DNA from 3 places in the Vibrio aestuarianus genome. Region 2 is predicted to be linked to each of the others. Evidence: predicted binding sites of a transcription regulator. Region 2 holds the regulator's gene; each other region holds the start of a gene.
The links. The regulator CRP, encoded in region 2, controls carbon source genes, mostly activating them, when cyclic AMP is high. The targets are predictions, from matches to a motif close to TGTGANNNNNNTCACA.

Region 1: MCT08_RS14020 (glycogen/starch/alpha-glucan phosphorylase) is a predicted target of CRP. The motif match lies at 2,778-2,793, and genes of this name have one in related genera.
Region 3: recB (exodeoxyribonuclease V subunit beta) is a predicted target of CRP. The motif match lies at 1,392-1,407, and genes of this name have one in related genera.

Annotation. Positions count from the first base shown of each region.
Region 1 is NZ_JAKNYQ010000002.1:60,644-65,523, reverse strand. Features, by position in the region: gene malQ (4-alpha-glucanotransferase) at 1-58, opposite strand, end outside; gene MCT08_RS14020 (glycogen/starch/alpha-glucan phosphorylase) at 189-2,642, opposite strand; gene malT (HTH-type transcriptional regulator MalT) at 3,220-4,880, shown strand, end outside.
Region 2 is NZ_JAKNYQ010000001.1:641,347-646,226, reverse strand. Features, by position in the region: gene MCT08_RS03085 (hydrolase) at 1-479, shown strand, start outside; gene MCT08_RS03080 (YheU family protein) at 549-761, shown strand; gene MCT08_RS03075 (phosphoribulokinase) at 838-1,707, shown strand; gene crp (cAMP-activated global transcriptional regulator CRP) at 1,950-2,582, shown strand; gene MCT08_RS03065 (DUF1338 domain-containing protein) at 2,668-3,462, opposite strand; gene astD (succinylglutamate-semialdehyde dehydrogenase) at 3,814-4,880, opposite strand, start outside.
Region 3 is NZ_JAKNYQ010000001.1:974,086-978,965, forward strand. Features, by position in the region: gene recC (exodeoxyribonuclease V subunit gamma) at 1-1,196, shown strand, start outside; gene recB (exodeoxyribonuclease V subunit beta) at 1,504-4,880, shown strand, end outside.

The sequences.
Region 1 (4,880 bases), on a different contig from region 2:
AGCTGTCGGCTAATTTCGCCATTTCAGCGACTTGTTTTAATGCGTTTAGTTCTTTCATCGCTCTCTCCGAAGGGACTGCTTTACCCTTCAAAACTGTAGGGTTTTAATAGTAGTGTTTTGTAAATGAGTACTTTTATTTGCAAAAGAAGCAAAGAGCCAAGGCACGAATGCCTTGGCTAAGTTAAGAATTAACGCTTAACTGCTTCTAATTTCCAGATGTTGTTGACGTAATCTCTGATACTGCGGTCTGAGCTGAATTTGCCCACTAATGCGGTATTCAGAATCGCTTTCTTAGCCCAGCCAGCTTGATCACGGTACTGCTTATCCATCGCTTCATGCGCTTTTACGTAAGAAGCAAAGTCGGCTAACACTAGGTACGGGTCACCACCATCAAGCAAGCTATCAAAAGTAGCACGCAGCTTACCTGGAGCACCTGGGGTGAATTCTTCACCTAACAGCAGGTCAAGTGACGCTTTCAGTAGAGGATCAGCGTTGTAGTAATCGTATGGGTTGTAACCACGCGCTTTCACTGCTTCCACTTCATCGACTTCTAAACCGAAGATGTAGATATTGTCATCGCCCACTTCTTCGCGAATTTCTACGTTCGCCCCATCCATCGTACCGATAGTCAATGCACCGTTTAGCGCCATTTTCATGTTACCAGTACCAGAAGCTTCTTTACCGGCAGTTGAAATTTGCTCTGATACGTCAGCGGCAGGGATGATGATTTCAGCCATGCTCACGCGGTAATCAGGAATGAAGACCACTTTCAATTTGTTACCAATACGAGGGTCGTTATTCACTTTCTCAGCGATCTTGTTGAGGCCGTAAATGATCTCTTTCGCTAAGTGGTAACCCGGCGCTGCTTTCGCGGCAAAGAAGACCACACGTGGTGCCATATCAAACGTTGGGTCATTGATCAAACGATGATACAGAGACAAGATGTGCAGCATGTTAAGGTGTTGACGCTTGTACTCGTGTAGACGTTTGATTTGCACATCAAAGATTGCATTGGTATCAAGTTCGATATCCATGTTCTCTTTAACCCAATCAGCTAAGCGTTGTTTGTTCTGCTTCTTCACTGCCATAAATTCTTTTTGGAATTTGGCATCATCAGCGTACTGAGCAATCGCTTCAAGCTGATCAAGATGTGCTGGCCAATCTGAACCAATTTTTTCAGTAATCAGTGCGGATAAACCAGGGTTACAGAACTTCAACCAACGGCGCGGTGTAATACCATTTGTCACATTGTGCAGACGAGTTGGATACAGCTCGTTGAACTCAGGGAACAAATCACGTTTCACCAATTCTGAGTGAAGTGCTGCCACACCATTTACCGCGTAAGAGCCAACCACACAAAGGTTTGCCATGCGAACCATACGGTGGAAACCATCTTGGATGATCGACAGTTTTTGCTGTTTAGCGACATCGCCAGGCCATTTAGCACGAACTTCTTGTAGGAAGCGGTGGTTGATCTCGTAAATGATTTCCATATGACGAGGCAACAAGCGTTGAATCAAAGATTCACTCCACGTTTCCAATGCTTCAGGTAGCAAGGTGTGGTTGGTGTAAGCGAACGTTTTAGAGCTGATCGCCCATGCTTCATCCCAACCCATACCTTTTTCATCGATCAAGATACGCATCAATTCTGGAATAGCGATAGTCGGGTGCGTATCGTTTAACTGAATGGTTTCGTACTTAGGTAGATCGGCAATCGCATGACCGGCGGCTTCATGACGGCGCAAAATATCACGTACTGACGCTGCACTGTGGAAGTACTGCTGCATCAAACGCAGTGTTTTACCTTTTTCATGGTTATCATTTGGGTACAAGACTTTGGTGATGTTGCCTGCATCGATTAACGCATGCTGCGCTTCGAAGTAGTTACCATTGTTGAAACTTTCTAGTGAGAAAGGCGCAATCGCACGACATTCCCACAAACGTAGAGGGTAAACCGTATCACTTTCGTAACCCACAATTGGTAAATCCCATGGCATACCTTGTACATACATACCAGGAACCCAACGACGCTTCTCGATACCGTTTTCATTAACCACTTCAACGTGACCATAAAAACCGATCTCTTGCGCGATATCTGGACGAGCGATCTCCCAAGGGTAACCTTCAACACCACGCCATGCGTCAGGCGCTTCTTGCTGATGACCTTCTTTGAAAGACTGCTTAAACAAACCATATTCATAGTGCAGACCGTAGCCCACAGTTGGGTATTCTTGAGCAGCACACGAATCCATGAAACACGCTGCTAGACGACCTAAACCACCGTTACCTAATGATGGGTCACGCTCTTCTTCAAGAAGATCCGTTAAGTTTTGACCTAGCTCAGTCATTGCTTCTGTAATTTGTTCATACAGACCCATGCTGATCAGGTTGTTACCCGTTAAACGTCCAATCAAGAACTCAAGAGAAAGGTAATTCAAACTTTTCGCGTTGACGATTCGCTCATCTTGCTCAGTTTCAAGCAAGTCAAACGTTGTTAATTCTGCGAGTGCACGACCCATCGCCAAGTACCAAGTACGGCTACTGGCATGCTCAATGCTGGTTGCATAAGTTGCAGTAAGGTGTTTTACCACGTTCTTTTGGAAAGAAGCTTTATCGAATTTTTTCTGTTGCGTAGGTTTCATCAGGGAAATCTCACTTATCCGTTTTAATCCATCTGTGCCATATCGTGCATCACCATCAAAGGCTCGGCATCCTCCTACTCACAGGCACATTTAGGAGGAGGAGTCAGGGCGTAGAGGGGGGAGCACAATCGTGTCGGTGATCCATCTCTCATTAGTTGAGATATCCTTCGAATAACGAGTGATTCTGATCACATCACTTAACCAATATCTTTAACTTCATTGCTAAAAACTAAAATTTATTGCGGTATAAACAATTACTCATAATGAGAGGGATATCCCAAAAAAATGACTCGACCTCACTAATTACATTGAGTGATGTACATACCAACTTTCTGTTTAACACATAATTGAGAAAATTTGGTGACACAGAGCACAAAACTAGGGCGTAGATGGGTGGTAAGTGTGAATCCAACAGAAATCTCGTTATGGATCAATAAACACGCCACTCAACATCAAGTACTATCCATATAAAATGTTTAACAGTACGACTTTTTACTAAACACAAAATGATAAATTACGTAATAAAGTGCGTAATTGTGCTTTTGATAAAGTAACCATTACCAATGGGATATGGAAGATGTGGATTCCTTCGAAACTGACTCGCCCTGGGCGCTTACACAACGCCATCGTTCGCCCAAGAGTACTCGAACTACTGGCCCAAGCGCCTTGCTACAAACTGGTTCTATTTCGTTCACCTGCGGGGTACGGCAAAACCACCATGGCTGCACAATGGCTCTCTGATAAACCTAACGTTGGCTGGTATAGCATTGATGAAAGCGATAACGATGCTTTTCGCTTTATGAACTACCTGTTGCAGGCGATTAATAAAGCAACACATCACAGTTGCCCCAATGCACAGAAGTTAGCAGAGCGACGTCAGTTTTCGTCACTTCATTCACTATTTAGTGAAGTCTTTGCCGAAATGTCAGCTTTTAATAAAGAGTGTTATGTGGTGCTCGATGATTACCACTTAATCTCTGATGATGAAATTCATGAAGCAATGCGTTTTTTCCTAAAACACATGCCTGACAACCTCACCCTGGTGGTCACTAGCCGCGCAACCCCACCTTTAGGGACAGCAAACCTGCGGGTTCGCGACTTGATGATCGAAATAGGCAATAGGTTGCTTGCTTTTGATACTGAAGAAACCACGCGCTTTTTCAATCAACGCGTCGCCGATGGAGTCGATGACGACACCGCAAATAATCTGCGAACTTATGTCGAAGGCTGGCCATCCGCTTTGCAATTGATTGCCCTGCAAGCTCAGCATCAAAAACGCACATTGGCACAAACGGCTGAATCCGTCTCACAATTTAATCACGCACATCTTTGGGATTACTTAGTGGAAGAAGTGTTTGATCTGCTCGATAAAGAAACGCGTCAATTTTTGATGCAATGTTCAGTACTGGATCATTTTAATGATGTCTTAGTAACCGCGCTTACCAAGCGTGACGATGCATTGAGTATGATTGAGTCCTTAAACCGCTATGGCCTCTTTATCTATCCATTGGAAGGGGAGCATAACTGGTATCGCTTCCATAATTTGTTCGCAGAATTTCTCGCTCATGAGCGCCTAGCGCGTATTCCCCAGCAAGAACAGGAACTGCATCGCGCAGCAGCACACGCTTGGCTAGCCGAATCGACTCCACATCAAGCACTGAGGCATGCACGTTTAGCTAATGATGCAGACCTCTTAGCCGCTATTTTGACACAATACGGTTGGAAAATGTTTAACCAAGGTGAGCTCGCAACTTTGGAAGAGGCAATTAATCAACTCTCACCCACTCAACTCTACAGCGAACCGAAATTGTGTATGTTGCAAGCTTGGCTCGCCCAAAGCCAACATCGCTACAACGATGTGGGGGATCTGCTGGCCAAAGCAGACAAAGAGATGAACGCACTCAATGTTAAACTCACCACCAAAGAACAAGGTGAATTTAATGCCCTGCGTGCACAAGTCGCCATTAACCAAAATGAACCAGAAAAAGCATTAGAACTTGCAGAACTGTCATTAAGCCAGTTGGACCATACCGTTTATCGAAGCCGCATTGTGGCTACGTCAGTAGTTGGTGAAGTGAATCATGTATTGGGTCAACTCAGCCGTGCTTTGTCAATGATGCAACAGACAGAAAAGCTTGGTCGCCAATATCAAGTATTCCACCAAGTTCTTTGGGCTTTATTACAACAAAGCGAAATTTTGATAGCTCAAGGTTATGTTCAAGCAGCCTTTGAAGTGCA
Region 2 (4,880 bases):
CAGCACCGCTTGATCTCGCCGCCTGCTCACAACGCATTGAGCAGGGATTTTCAAAAGTCTACCGCGACTATTTACTCTCCTCGCTAAAAAGTAACGCGCTGAAAAAACATCATCTTTTACAAGATGCACTTAACCTCTCTTCTTGTCAGATCAGTAGCATTAAGAAGCTGTATCAATTCGATGATTTAATCACAGCCCCCTTGCATGGTTTTAAAGATGCTCATGACTATTATCAACAATGTTCTGGACTACATAAACTCAAGCAGATCCATGTACCCTTACAAATTATTCACGCTAAAGACGACCCATTCATGACCGATGCTGTGATTCCAAAATTCGTTTTACCGGAAAATATCGACTATCGCTTATTTAACCAAGGTGGACATGTCGGCTTTATTTCAGGCAGTGCATTGAAACCAACTTTTTGGCTGGAACAAGCCTTACCTGCCTATTATGAAAGCCTGTGTAAACCGTCATGAAATAGCTGCCATCACAATGCTATTTAGGGTATAACTGCCAGCCTTCAACATGACAGTTAAGAGGTCGTCATGATTATTCCTTGGCAACAAATTGCTCCTGATACACTCGATAATCTCATTCAAGAATTTGTCTTACGTGAAGGAACAGATTACGGTGAACAAGAGATATCTTTGCAACAAAAAATCGAACAAGTGAAGCAGCAGTTAGCAAGTGGTGAAGTTGCCATAGTCTATTCTGAATTGCACGAAAGTGTCGATATTCAAGTGCGTAAATCGTTTTAGCGCACCGCAATCTAGTCTTTCCGTGCTATATTGCGACAATAAATAACAAGTACGTTACATAAAGACAGGGTTTGTCATGTCAGCAAAACATCCGATTATAGCCGTCACGGGCTCATCCGGTGCCGGTACTACCACAACCTCTGAAGCGTTTCGCAAAATGTTCAATATGATGAGCATTAAACCTGCTTGGGTTGAAGGCGACAGCTTCCACCGTTTCACACGTCCAGAAATGGACGTAGAGATCCGTAAAGCACGAGAGCAAGGCAAACACATCAGTTATTTTGGTCCCCAAGCTAATGACTTTGGCGCACTGGAAGAGTTTTTTCGCCAATACGGCAAACTAGGAACAGGGCAAGTTCGTCGCTACCTGCATTCATTTGATGAAGCCGTTCCCTATAACCAAATGCCAGGAACGTTTACTCCATGGCAAGATTTGCCAGAAAATTCTGATGTTATGTTCTACGAAGGGTTACATGGTGGTGTGGTCGATGGTGATGTCAACGTGGCTCAACATGTCGATTTTTTGATTGGCATGGTGCCGATTGTTAACCTAGAGTGGATCCAAAAATACGTACGTGATACGCGCGATCGTGGTCATTCACGCGAAGCTGTAATGGACTCGATTGTTCGCTCGATGGACGACTACCTCAATTACATCACCCCACAGTTTTCTCGCACCCATATTAACTTCCAGCGCGTGCCCACAGTCGATACCTCAAACCCGCTCAACGCAAAGGGTATCCCCAGTTTGGATGAAAGCTTCGTGGTGATAAGGCTACGTGGCATTAAGAATGTCGATTTCCCCTATTTACTGGCCATGATTGATGGTTCATTTATGTCGCGCCATAACACCATCGTTGTTCCTGGTGGCAAGATGAGTTTTGCCATGGAGCTGATTGTTCGCCCTATCCTGCAACAATTAATTGAAACAGGGAAAATTGGATAATATTTTTGCACTTTTTACGGTTACTTTTCATACCGTGATCATGTGCACATTTTTGCTTAAATTATCGTGTAGTCGACACGATTAAAGTCAAGAAATCGTTTCCGAAAAAGGATACTATTCTTAACCGAAACACAAGTTAGCTTGCAGCACTTGTAAAGTGCTCTTATCCTAGTAAGTCAATTTAAAGGCTTAGCTAAAATATGGAAAGCAGCAAGCGTACCCTGCAGAGGAAGTGAGATATTATGGTTCTAGGTAAACCTCAAACCGACCCAACACTAGAGTGGTTTCTTTCACACTGTCATATTCATAAGTACCCATCAAAGAGCACGCTGATCCACGCGGGCGAGAAAGCTGAAACGTTGTACTACATCGTTAAAGGTTCTGTTGCGGTTCTTATTAAAGACGAAGAAGGTAAGGAGATGATCCTTTCTTACCTAAACCAAGGTGACTTTATCGGTGAACTTGGTCTATTCGAAGAAGACCAAGAACGTACCGCTTGGGTTCGTGCTAAATCTCCTTGTGAAGTGGCAGAGATTTCATTTAAGAAATTCCGTCAACTTATCCAGGTGAATCCAGATATTCTAATGCGCCTATCTGCTCAGATTTCACGTCGTTTACAAGTGACTAGTCAAAAAGTAGGTGACCTTGCGTTCCTTGACGTAACGGGCCGTATTGCTCAAACGCTACTAAACCTAGCGAAACAACCTGACGCAATGACTCACCCAGATGGCATGCAAATCAAGATCACCCGTCAAGAAATCGGTCAAATCGTTGGCTGTTCTCGTGAAACAGTTGGTCGTATCTTGAAAATGCTAGAAGAGCAGAACCTAATTTCTGCACACGGTAAAACTATCGTGGTATACGGAACTCGTTAATTTCAACAGAAATTGAGAGACTGAATCGATAAAGCCACCTTGGGAAACTTAGGTGGCTTTTTGTTGGCAAAGGCTCAGCACAATTTTATTGCATATCAGTGCTTTCAAAAATCTTGTCAGCTGAAGCGGCAACAAACCCACTATATAACTCACCGTTTGCCATTGGATAGCGTTTGGCAAACTCGTAAAAACCGCCCGGAATCATCTCAACACCATCACTAAATTGCACCGGTACTTTATCTGCCATGGTGGAAGATTGTTCTAGCAGCACCTCTGGCGTGCCTTTCACTTCTCCGCCATTTTCATTAATAACAAAGCCAGCTTGGCGAAGGTGAGCATTCACCGCTTTGACTTCATTAAACGCATTCAACTGGTTAACACTAACGGTAAAATGATTGGCCCCATAGCCATGAGCTGCCAACCATGCGGCGTATTCACTTTCCTGAGCCAAAGTGAGGTAATCGCTATGGGCTATCTGCCATAATCGACCACTATACAAAAAGTCGCTACTGGTGAGTTTGTCGCTATCTACTTGCTCTACCAGTTTGGCTACAATCGCTTGCAACTCAGGTGAGCACTCTGCCACTTTTAGCTCACTAATGAAAACCTTAGGCTGCGTTGGATCAGGATGTTCATAGTGCTTCGCGACTAACTTCTTACTTTCAAATTGATAATCACCACACGCTGTATAACCTAATGCTAAAAAAGGCTTAGCCAGTGTTTCAATCCCCAGGGGAGCAACATTAAAGGTTCGCAAAGCGATATGATCATTGATCAAAGCTTCATCTTCTTGAAGCAATTGATGAACTTTGTCAGCCGAAGGACAAAGACGTTGAATATAGTCATTCCATAGCGATTGAAATAAAACGGTTGGCGTCATAACGCCTCCTTGTCAGCAATGTGTCTAGCAAGCGATATACCTTGAGTATGTATAAAGCCTTAGTTTCAGTATGAGGTTATTGGATAAATATTGCCGCTTAATATTTATTGAAACGATTCAGAAAATACATCCAGCGGCAATTCAACCTGTGACGTTAAGTTGTGTATTGATCCAGGTTTCAGGATCTATACCCAAACCACTTGAAGTGGCAGGTAGGTGGCAAGTGAGTAAATCCCCATGAGCATAGATAAACTATGTAATTGGGGTGAACAAACGTAGCCAACACCGCTGCAACTTCAAGTAGAAAGGGGATAAGCCTCTTCTATGAGAGGCTTTTTATTATTCCGTAGGTTATAGCTCAACCCCAGGGCTGAGAGTGGCAGGTAATTCTGTTGCCTGCCCTTCCATTGAAGCCATAGGGTATGCACAGTAATCAGCCGCGTAATAAGCACTCGGGCGCAAGTTACCCGATGCCCCCGGCCCACCAAATGGTGCATCACCACTCGCACCAGTTAATTGGCGATTACGGTTTACGATACCAGCGCGGATATGATCAACAAAATAATCCCACTCGGCATCATCAGTTGATACTAAACCTGCAGACAAACCAAAACGGGTAGCATTGGCCAACTCAACCGCTTGCTCTAAAGTCTGATAGCGCACCACTTGTAATAACGGGCCAAAGTATTCTTCGTCAGGCAACTCACTAATAGCGGTTACGTCAATGATTCCTGGCGTAACAAATGCCGCTTGCAGCGGTTTGGCTTCCACCAAACTATAACCACCTAAAAATTGTAAATTAGCCTGTGCATTGAGAATAAATTGCGCGGCAGCTTGCGAGATTTGTGGCCCCATAAATGGCGCAGGATCGGCAAATGGTTGATCAATTCGTAGCTTTTGGGTTGCGGTGATCAATTTACTTAATAGCACATCACCTTTTTCACCGACAGGAACGTACAGGCGACGCGCGCAAGTGCAGCGCTGCCCTGCGCTAATGAAAGCCGATTGAATGATGGTGTATACCGCTGCATCTAAGTCACCATACTGATCGGAGATCACCATCGGGTTGTTCCCGCCCATTTCAAGCGCCAGCATTTTGCCAGGTTGCCCGGCAAACTGACGATGCAGTAAATGCCCAGTGTTAGCACTGCCAGTAAATAGCAAACCATCAATACCTTTTGACTCGGCCAGAGCGATGCCTGTTTCTTTCGCCCCTTGTACAAGGTTGAGCACACCTGCTGGTAACCCTGCATCTTGCCACAGTTTCATGGCAAATTCGCCCGTCCACGGGGTTTGCTCAGAAGGCTTAAACACCACGGTATTACCCGCTAAAAGAGCCGGAACAATATGACCATTCGGTAAATGTGCTGGGAAATTATAGGGACCAAATACCGCCATTACACCAAGTGGACGGTGAC
Region 3 (4,880 bases), 330 kb from region 2:
TGGTATCAGAGCTTTTAGAGTATTGCCAACAAAACTATTGTCTCGAAGGGGATCAAGAACTCGGCAGTGATCAATCTGGTCAAAGGTTAGTCGATGCGTTAATGACTACCCATGCCATGGTGCCGTTTAGCCCTAACGCTTTTTTGAGTGAAACGGGCAGCTATGCCAAAGAGTGGTTGCCTGCGGCCAATCGCCAAGGGCAAGCCAGTGGTCAATTTAATCGAGCGCTCGATAATTACTTGTTAGATGCAACCTATCCATTAGAGTTGGATCTGGTTGAGCTGCAACGTTTTTGGCGCTTGCCAGTGCAGTATTTCTTTAATCGCCGCTTAAAAGTGACCTTTGAACCACCACTACCGGTGATGGAAGATGATGAGCCTTTTGTTTTAAACGGCCTTGAAAGCTATCAATTACGTGACGCCTTGTTAGAGGTACTACTTGAACATCCAGATTCGCCACAAGCACTGGATGACTTTACTAAACAACAGCGCGCGCAAGGCAAATTACCGATTGGTGCTTTTGGTGAGTTGGAGTTTGAAACCAACCGTGTGCAAGCACAGGACTTAGCTGAAAAAATCGCTTTCTTATGTCAATCGCCAATTGATGATCAAGAAATAGACTTACGTTTTGATGTTCTCGGTGAAGGCAAATGTGTGCATCTAACGGGGTGGTTAACCAAGTATTATCAAGCTGGCCTTGTGCGTTACCGCAGCGGCGCTATTCGTTCGCAAGATTACCTCGCAGCGTGGATCGATCACCTTGCTTTAGCTGCGATGGGCAAATGTCAGTCAACGCATGTGATTGGCTATGACCGTAAAGAGGGGGCGCAACACTTAATCTACCCACCAATGCCAGATGCCGAACAAGCTAAAAGCTTGCTCGCAGAACTGGTGCGTCTGTTTTACCAAGGCATGACTGAGCCACTAGCCTATTTCCCAAAAACTGCGTTAGCCAGCATTGAAGCCGGTTTTAACCGAGGAAAATGGATTGAGGATCAAGATAAATCGCTGAAGAAAATGGCGGAATGTTTTAATGATGGTTATATGACAACGGGTGAAGGCGGTAATGTTTATATTGCGCGAATTTGGCCGCAATGGAGTGATGAACTTGCTCAACAAGTGCATCTATTGGCAAGTTTAGTGATGCAAGGTCCAAGGTTGTGGATCAAAGATGCAACTGATGCTGAACGTGATTAGTTTTTATGACTATCGCTTTGGTGTTTGTGTTGAGTTGTGTAATGAGAAGCAAGGTGGCCGCCAGTAAATCATTATTGTGTAGGGCGTTCGCTGTACGGCCACAGGTCAGAGGGACCATTATTCGGTGGGTTAGAGTAACTCTGTAGGTTTACTCAACTCGTGGCGCGGATAGTAAAGGCTGCTGGCAAGGCGAACCGTGAGAAAGATCTCACACCTTCTTAATTAATAAAATATTTTCGATTATTCATACAATTATTCAAGCGTGATCACACTCGCTTGCGCATTCAAAGGCTAACCGTTTATGAGTATGACCTCGACAACAATTGCAACACAACTGGAAACTATGACCTTCCCATTGCATGGGGCAAGGTTAATTGAAGCCTCGGCTGGTACGGGAAAAACCTTCACCATTGCGGGTTTGTATTTGCGATTGCTGCTTGGACATGGGAGTGATGAATCACGCCACCAAGCACCGCTGACGGTGAATCAAATTTTAGTGGTGACTTTTACTGAAGCGGCAACTGCCGAGCTGCGTGACCGTATTCGTGCCCGTATCCATGAGGCGCGAATTGCCTTTTCTCGTGGTTGTAGTGATGACCCAGTGATCCAACCGTTGCTGGAGCACATCAGCGATCATAAACAAGCGACTCAAATTTTACTGCAAGCCGAAAGACAGATGGATGAAGCCGCTGTCTATACCATTCATGGCTTTTGTCAACGGATGTTAACCCAAAATGCTTTTGAATCGGGCAGTCGTTTTAATAATGAATTCGTCACCGATGAAAGCCATCTCAAGTCGCAAGTGGTTGCCGATTATTGGCGCCGTCAATTTTATCCGTTACCGATCAACCTGGCTGCGGAAGTTCGCCGTTTGTGGTCATCGCCAGCGGTCTTGCTTGAAAAAATAGGCGGTTACCTAACAGGTTCACCGCTTAAGTTGTCCATTGATGCCATGCAAGATGACTTGGCGGCGCTCTATCAATCGTCTCTTGCGCGCGTTGAAGCACTAAAGCTGCAATGGTTGACTGTGTGTGATGAATTTGAAGCGTGTATCAATGAGTCAGACTTACACGCTGCGACGAAAAAAGCGCTTCACAAACGACTGGTTTTCTTGGCGCAGTGGGCGAGTAATCCGAGCCATGAACTGAGCGTACCTACAGAGCTGCAAGAGTTTGCTCAAAGTGCGTTGGATGCTAAATCTAAAAAGGGCAATCCTCCACAGCATGCAATGTTTAGCGCTATTGATGACTTTCTTGCAACCCCGATCAGTATAGAAGCACCGCTGCTGGCGCATGCGATTACTCATTGCCGCACGATGCTTGCCAAAGCGAAAGCACAAAAGCAGTGGTTATCGTTTGATGATCTGTTGACTCAGCTTTCTGCTGCAATGGATAACGATGAACTGGGTTTACTGGCTGAGCGCATTCGTACCCTTTACCCGGTTGCGATGATCGATGAATTCCAAGATACCGATCCACTGCAATACAGTATTTTTAGCCGTATTTATCTGCCTAAAACCGAATGTGGTTTGTTTATGATTGGTGACCCCAAGCAAGCTATTTATGCGTTTCGTGGTGCAGATATTTTTACTTATATTAAAGCGCGAAAACAAGTGAGCGCGCATTACACCTTAGGCACCAACTGGCGATCAAGCGCTGATATGGTTAAGGCGGTGAATCAAATTTTCACCACAGCCGATAGCCCATTTATTTACGACCAGGACATTCCTTTTTTGGCGGTCAACGCGAGCCCGAATGCAGAAAAGCGTCACTGGTGGCTTAATGGAAAAGCCCAACCAGCGTTAACCTATTGGTTGCAAGCTGCGGAGGATAAACCGCTACCCAAGGGCGAATACCTCAAATGCATGGCGCAAGCGTGCGCAAGTCAAATTCAAACCATTTTGACAGCCGCACAACAAAAGCAAGCGTATTTTGAAAATGGAAAAACGCAGAAAGCCGTGCAGGCAGGGGATATTGCGGTATTAGTGCGAACTGGTAATGAAGGGCGAATGATCAAAGAAGCATTGGCAAAACAAGGTATTGCCAGTGTGTATTTGTCGAACCGAGACAGTGTGTTTAGCAGTGCCGTTGCGCAAGATTTACAACGCTTGCTGCAAGCAGTCCTGACGCCAGAAAACGACCGTGCTCTACGTGCCAGTTTGGCTTCGCAACTTTTTGCTTTAGATGCCGCCAGCCTTGATGATTTAAACAACGATGAAATGGTGTGGGAAAACGCGGTTAACGAATTTAAAGAATATCGCAAATTATGGATTGAGCGTGGTGTGCTGCCGATGCTGCGCAGTGTGATGAGTAAGCGCCATATTGCCGAGCGTTGGCTTGAAGAAGAAGACGGTGAGCGTGCACTGACTGACTTTATGCACATTGGCGAATTGTTACAACAAGCGAGTCAAGAAATCGATAGTGACCACGGTTTACTGCGTTGGCTCGCACAAGCCATCAGTGATGCGGAAAATGGCTTAGGTGGTGGTGATGAGCAAATTCAGCGTTTGGAATCTGAACGTAATTTGGTGCAGATCGTCACCATCCATAAATCAAAAGGTTTGGAATATGACTTGGTCTTTTTACCGTTTGTGGTCAGTTACCGAGAAGCCAGTGAGGGCAAATATTATGATGCCGCGAATGATGAAACCGTACTCGATATTACAGCCTGTGATGCCTCGATTAAGCAAGCCGATAAAGAGCGTTTAGCTGAAGATCTGCGCTTAATTTATGTGGCATTAACTCGCGCCGTCTACGGCTGTTTTATTGGCATTGCGCCGCTGCGAAATGGCCGATCAACCAAAGAGCCGACCGGCGTCCATTTAAGTGCAATAGGCTATTTACTGCAAAATGGGCAAGAGGCGGGTATTGCCCAATTGAGCTCTGCTTTGAGTGCACAGGTTAATGAACAAGTGGTGATTGAAGAGCCGCCCGCTCCACAGGATCAAATGTTTAAAGCATCCGATGGAGCAACACCGCTCTTAACGGCTAAAACTCTGCAAGCACAGATTGATCGCTTATGGCGCATTACCAGTTATTCAGGACTGGTCAAACAAGGCTCGAAACATGTTAGCCATGACGCGACCCTTGAAATCTCAGGCTTTGATATCGATTCTGCCGACGAGCAAGATGAAGCCTTATTACTTGAGCCTGAACGTTCCATTTTTACCTTCCCACGCGGTGCAACGCCAGGCACTTTCTTACACTCATTATTTGAAGAGGTCGAATTTACTGAGCCTGCCAGTAGCGATGCCAATCAGCAAGTAATTATGGAGTTGATGCAACGAGAGCAAATTGATCTTGAGTGGCTACCAATATTACAAACGCTGGTGGATACGGTGTTAGATACGCCCTTAGATGGCAAAACACTTCGTTTGAACCAAAAGAGTGCCGAGCAGCGTTTGGTTGAAATGGAATTCCTCTTGCCGATTGAAGTGCTCACCGCTCCAGCGTTGAACCGTGTCATTCAGCGTCATGATCCTTTATCTGCGAAAGCGGGGGATCTCGGGTTTTATAGCGTACAAGGTATGTTGAAAGGCTTTATTGATTTGGTGTTTGAGCATCAAGGTAAGTATTACGTATTGGACTGGAAATCGAATCATTTGGGCAATGAAGTCGCGGCTTATCATGGTGAGCGTCTAAAAGTGGCTATGGCCGAGCATCGCTATGACCTGCAATATCAAAT